Regions from separate parts of the Serpentinicella sp. ANB-PHB4 genome, predicted to be linked through region 2. Evidence: riboswitches for the same ligand, from Rfam matches in the RefSeq annotation. Region 2 holds a riboswitch; the other holds the start of a gene.
The links. A riboswitch is a leader RNA that binds a small molecule or an ion and turns the genes downstream of it on or off. The one in region 2 is predicted to bind lysine.

Region 1 (3,434 bases), on a different contig from region 2:
AAAGAGTAGATAAGAATCCATTTCAAAAATTCGAACCTCATGAAGTCGGTGACTATGAAAACTACATAGTGGAAAACTATATTTTTGTAATAAGTAATGAAGCAATAAATATACCTCAATATACACAAATACCTTCACTTAGTACTATAGATGAATTTTTAAATTTTAAGTTTTAATTTAAGAGGGTGATAATTTGAACACTAAAAATATAGTGGGAATAATAGATCGATTTGAGCGAGAGTATGCTGTAATAGAGTTAGATAACAAAATAATAAGCATCAATAAAAACCAAGTCCCCCCTGGTGCAAAAGAGGGGGATAGCATAAACATATCTACAGATTATAAAATCACTCTAAATAAATTAAAGACTGATGAAAGAAAAAATAGTATAGATAAATTAATGAAAGAGTTATACAAATAAGTTACTACCAAAACTTACAACTGTTAAATACATATACACCAAAATTCTTTTATGCTAGAATTTTAAAGACTACTAAAATAGGAAGGCTGGTGTTTATGCACTTGATGCATAGGAAGAAGCAGATTGGTTTGGTAATAACATTTATAGTAATAATATTTATTGGAGTGTTGTTTTTAAGTAATACCCAGATGAGCGAGGAAAATAAAGCTTTACATGTTATACAATCAGTAGAAACTCATGTAGAAGAACAAGATATAGAAAGCAGTAATAAACAAAATAAGATAGAAAATAAAATTTCAGATAAAAAAAATAGCAGTAAGGAAGAGAATACCATTAAAGAAGAATATAGAAGTCTAGAAGAAGTTAATAGTGAAGTCATGGATAAGAAAGAAACTTTAATTACTGAAGAAAAGGATTTTAAAGTTGATGCTGCAACTGAATACAAGAATAATCAGACTATAAAATCAAATCAATTAAGTCAAGCACCAATTAAACAAGAAACGTATATAGTAAGTAGAGGAGATACTTTATCACAAATCTCAAGAAGAGCAAATCTTACTATTAAAGAACTAAAAGAGATTAATGATATAGAAAACGATAATATATATGAAGGACAACAGTTAAGTACAAAGAAAACAAAAGAAGTAAATTCTCAAGAAGTAAATATAAATAAAGCAGAAGAAGATACACAATTAAATGAAGATGCAATTTTCTGGTTAAGTAGAATTATACATGCAGAAGCACAAGGAGAGTCCTATCAAGGTAAGGTAGCAGTAGGTAATGTTATTTTAAATAGAGTTGGACACTCAGACTTTCCAAATACAATTTACGGGGTCATTTTTGACGTGCAATACGGATATGTACAATTTTCTCCTGTTCTTGATGGAAACATATATAATACCCCAAATGCAGATAGTGTAAGAGCTGCACAAGAAGTGTTAAATGGTGCTAGACCAGTAGGGGACGTCTTATACTTTCTTAATCCAAGAAAGGCAACTAATTTTTGGATCGTAGAGAATAGAGAATTTTACATGACGATTGATGATCATGATTTTTATTTCTAAGACGTAAAGTTGACAACTATGGAAAAAGATGATAATATCCCTTATGTAATTAAATATTAAAAAATATTAATAAATAGAGGTGCATAGATGATTAGTATATAACAGGTGCAAAGAGGGAAACACTCGATACTGTTATAGAAAGGCTGACGTGCCGAAGCCATTATATAGTTTTCGATTTAATGGTTGGGGGCATTGTGAATAACAATACCACTGTCATGGGGAATCCATGGAGCACTATTTGTTAATGGCATAATCAGCTAAGCTTTTTTAACATACCTTTGCTATTATATTTATTCCATTAACAAACTCCTAGGACACTAGGAGTTTTTTGTATAACTTTGTATAATGGCTAATTTTGCAAAATTACAATGATAAAATGGAAATAGATAAAATAAACATTAAAATAAAAGAACTACATAACAGTATTAAAAATAAATTTATATGGAGGTAATAAAATGGGATTGACAGTTGGGATTGTAGGGGCTACAGGTGCTGTAGGAAGGAAAATGCTTCAAATATTGGAAGAACGAAAAGTACAAATTGAAAATTTAAGGGCTTTTGCATCTGCAAGATCTGCAGGAGAAAAAATAACCTTTAATGGCAAGGAAATTACAGTAGAATTATTAACAGAAGAAGTAATGAAGGATTCTTTTGATTATCTATTATTTTCAGCTGGCGGTAGTGTGTCAGAAAAGTATGCACCAATAGCTGCTGAGGCAGGAAATACAGTTATAGACAACTCTTCACAATGGAGAATGACAGAAGGAATACCATTAGTTGTTCCAGAAGTTAATCCAGATGTACTAAAAGGGTATAAAGGAATTATTGCAAATCCTAATTGTTCTACTATTCAAATGATTGTGGCACTAGCACCAATACACAAAGAGTATGGAATAGAGAGGGTTGTTGTTTCAACTTACCAAGCTGTATCTGGGAGTGGGCATAAAGCAATTGTTGAATTAGAAGGTCAAAATAGTGACATAAATTATCCAAATGAAGTGTATCCTAAAAGGATTGCAGCTAATTGTCTTCCTCATATAGATGTATTTAATGATAATGGCTTTACTAAAGAAGAATTAAAGATGGTTTATGAAACTCAAAAGATATTCAATGATGATAAAATTCAAGTTAATGCAACTACTGTAAGAATACCAGTAGTATATTCTCATAGTGAATCCATATATGTGGAGTTAAGTAAAGAGCCAAACATTGACGATGCAAGAAGAATATTAGAGGAAGCACCAGGGGTTGTGGTTGTAGATAATCCTAGTAATAATGAATATCCAACACCACTAGAAGTAGCTAACTCTGATGAAACTTATGTTGGTAGACTAAGAAAAGACTTATTTAACACAAAAGCATTGTCTTTATGGGTAGTTGCAGATAACCTAAGAAAAGGTGCAGCAACAAATGCAGTGCAAATCCTTGAAACATTAGAATCATTAAAATAATAAATGACAGAAGGAGGAGTAAACATGTTTAATGGATCTGGAGTTGCAGTAGTTACGCCGTTTAAAAATGGTGAGGTTGATATTAAAAAGTTTGAAGATTTAATTGATTTTCATATTAATAATAATACACAAGCACTAATTGTGTTAGGGACAACGGGTGAGGCATCTACCTTAGACAATGAGGAGAGAGAATTATTAATTAAAACAGCAGTACAAAAGGTAGATAAAAGAATTCCAGTTATAATTGGAACAGGTTCCAATAATACTGCGGCATCTGTAACAAATACTAAAATAGCAGAAGAACTTGGTGCAGATGGGGTGCTGGTTGTTACCCCTTACTATAATAAAGCAACTCAAAAGGGTTTAATTAAGCATTATACAGAAATTGCAGGAGCAACTAAGTTGCCTGTCATACTTTATAATGTTCCTGGAAGAACCAATGTAAATATAAACCCAGAGACAGTTGCAGAACTTGCGAAAATAGAAAATATTGTCGCT
Region 2 (3,434 bases):
CCTTTATCTAGTCCAGAAACAACTGATATGACAGCTAGCCCAGTAATAATTGCAATAAGAACAACCTGAATAGGTACACTTATAGTAATACCAATTAAGTAATTAAGCCCACTATTAATTTGCTGGACACCCAAGCCTAAAGAAGTGGCTAAACCAAACAAACAAGATAGTACAGCTAAAGTATCTATTATATCCCCTATGATACCAAATACCTTGTCCCCTAATAAGGGATAGAAAACTGATCTTAATGACAGAGGGAGTTTTCTATTATAGGCGAAAAAAGCCAAAGCTAGGGATATTAATGCATATATACCCCATGGGTGAAGTCCCCAGTGAAAAAAGGTTGTTGCCATAGCCCCATGGACTGAATCCACATTATCATAGATAGGTGGGAGAAACTGACTATGATAAAGCGGTTCTCCAACAGCCCAAAACATTAGACCGATTCCCATTCCAGCGGATATAAGCATAGAATACCAAGCGAAATTTGAAAATTCAGCTTCTGAATCTACCCCACCGATTCGAACGTTACCAAGCTTTGAAAAAGCAAAGTAAAGGCAAACTATTATAAAGAAGTTACTAGATAAAATAAAAACCCAATCAAAATTCGTAATGATTGCATTTTTAGTACGTTCAAATAATAAGTTAGCATACTCTAAATTTAATAGAGCAAATAAAGAAAACACTAGTATAAAAGCCCCTGATGCAATAGAAACGACAGGGTTTAAATCCATACCAAATCCTCTAAAGTTACGATTATATAAGTTTTCTTCTAATTTTTTTTGCAGCTCTTCCTGTTCTTTCTGATAATCACGATCTTTCAAAGTATCACCTCACGTTGTAATTCTTTGCACATTTAAAGTATGTGCAATAAACTTATTTTTACTCTTTCGAAAGAATAGATAATTTTAAAAACATTCTTTAAAAAGTAATGTTAACAATTTTTATATACCTAAATTTTTCTACTTTAAACAAAAAAAGCAAAATTATTATTATACATGAGATGATGAAATTTGTCGAATTATGTATTGACATATTTTTAGCACAGTGATACTATTTTTAAGTAAAATTAAAATAACTTGAATTCATAGTAGAGGTGCAGCATTTAAGAGTAACTAGGTGGAGTAAAGCAGCGATGATACTTAGTAAAAGGAAATGTTGCCGAAATGTATAGCTGAAGCTTTAGGTTATATGTTGGTCTTACATAGAAGATATGTACGACTGTCACAATTATTGTGGAGCGCTATCGGTGAATTAGTAGTATAAAAATTATAAAAAGATATAATTTTTATGCACTAATCTCTAAGCCGTAGCTTAGGGATATTTTATTTTTTGACACCTAAGATTGAACATAAAGAAGGAGAGAAATTAAATTGAAAAGAAAAATTACATTATTAAGTACGTTATTTATTTTAATGAGTACAGTTAGCATTTTTGCTACTGATCCATCCCCTGCAGAATTAAATGCAGAAAAATTTGGGCTATTGACAATACTACCACCACTTGTAGCCATTGTTTTAGCTTTTATTACGAAAAATGTAGTGATTTCCCTGTTTATTGGGGTATTTGCTGGGGCTTTTTTACTTGGATTAAATGATTATGGTGCCGTAGGTGCTATTTTTCAGGGGTTTGTGGGAATTGTAGGATATATCATCGACTCACTTGCTGACTCTTGGAATGCAGGAATTATACTTCAATGCTTAACAATTGGTGGATTAATCGCACTAATATCAAAAATGGGTGGTGCTAGGGCTGTTGCTGAATCCCTATCCAAAAGAGCAAAGACACCGAGAAGTGCTCAATTAATTACTTGGTTTTTAGGACTATTTATTTTCTTCGATGACTATGCCAACGCATTGATTGTGGGACCAATTATGAGACCAGTAACAGATAAGATGAAAATCTCGAGAGAACGCTTAGCCTTTGTCATTGATGCAACAGCAGCACCAATTGCGGGAATGGCACTTATTTCTACTTGGATTGGTTATGAAATTGGATTAATTAATGATGCATATGCCAGCATTGGACAAAATGTAAACGCTTATGGGGTATTTATTTCAACGATCCCTTATCGTTTTTATAACATTTTAATTCTGGCTTTCATCGTGATTACAGCAGTTCTTTTAAAAGAATTTGGACCTATGTATAAGGCGGAAAAGAGAGCAAGGCTATCAGGAAAGGTAACTTCACCAAATTCAAAACCAATGACATCTGAAGAAGGAACAGACTTAATGCCTAAAGCAGGGATTAAATTAAGCATATGGAATGCGATTGTACCAATTGCAGTTTTAATTGTGACAGCCTTTGCAGGATTCTATTATAATGGTTACTTAGCTTTAGCAGACGATCCAGAAGTGATTCAAATGATTAAAAATGCGCCGTTATCAATGGCAGCGATTAGAGAAACTTTTGGTGCATCTGATGCAAGTATTGTGTTATTTCAAGCTGCCTTAATTGGAAGTATCGTCGCTTTATTAATGGGTGTAAAACAAAAAATATTTACAATATCAGAGGGAATTGATACATGGATTCAAGGGATGAAATCCTTAGTAATTACAGGTGTTATTTTATTATTAGCTTGGTCATTATCGGGTGTAATTAGCGAATTGGGGACAAACGTATACTTAGTGTCTAGATTATCAGATTCATTACCTGCATTTTTATTACCTACAATCATATTTATCCTAGGTTCTGCAATATCCTTTGCTACAGGTACTTCCTATGGAACTATGGGAATATTGATGCCTTTAGCAATACCACTGGCATTTGCGATTAACCCAGATCAAGGATACGTGCTTATGAGTGTAGGAGCAGTATTAACAGGAGCAATTTTTGGAGACCACTGTTCACCAATTTCTGATACGACGATATTATCCTCCATGGGAGCAGATTGCGACCACGTCGATCATATTAAGACTCAAATTACCTATGCAATAACCGTTGGTTTAGTAACTGTGTTATTTGGTTACATTCCAGTAGGCTTAGGCGTACCAGTATATATTGTATTACCAGTTGCACTAGCTGTTATTTTTGCGATCGTTCATATATTTGGTAAATCAGTCGAAATGACTGACTTAAAAAAGGAAAGTGCACACTAATAATTAGATAAAAGGAAAGAAGCTGTTCTTTATAGGTTCAAACTGTTAAGGACAGCTCCTTTTATATTTGTTGTTAAGCATTTGCTTTAAAATAAGTAGTAGTATATATTGAGATAAATATCATATTATGATGTGATGAAATTGAATAAGAAATCATAAGGAGTTATGAAATATGGAATTTGCAGAGTTAATTATTCGGATTGCAGAAATTATCGGAACCGTTGCATTTGCAATTTCAGGTGTAGTAGTTGCAATTAAAAAAGAACTTGATTTTTTAGGGGCTATTGTGTTAGGCTCAATCACTGCTGTTGGGGGAGGTGCCCTTCGGGATGTTCT

Region 1: linked by a shared signal. The riboswitch ahead of RH915_RS02455 (aspartate-semialdehyde dehydrogenase) and the one ahead of RH915_RS04250 (Na+/H+ antiporter NhaC family protein) in region 2 are both predicted to bind lysine.

What each region holds. Positions count from the first base shown of each region.
Region 1 covers NZ_JAVKGO010000001.1:459,982-463,415, reverse strand. The annotation lists gene RH915_RS02470 (hypothetical protein) at 1-176, shown strand, start outside; gene RH915_RS02465 (DUF3006 domain-containing protein) at 194-421, shown strand; gene RH915_RS02460 (cell wall hydrolase) at 517-1,485, shown strand; lysine riboswitch at 1,552-1,730, shown strand; gene RH915_RS02455 (aspartate-semialdehyde dehydrogenase) at 1,941-2,936, shown strand; gene dapA (4-hydroxy-tetrahydrodipicolinate synthase) at 2,961-3,434, shown strand, end outside.
Region 2 covers NZ_JAVKGO010000003.1:137,967-141,400, forward strand. The annotation lists gene RH915_RS04245 (BCCT family transporter) at 1-824, opposite strand, end outside; lysine riboswitch at 1,084-1,254, shown strand; gene RH915_RS04250 (Na+/H+ antiporter NhaC family protein) at 1,416-3,098, shown strand; gene RH915_RS04255 (trimeric intracellular cation channel family protein) at 3,271-3,434, shown strand, end outside.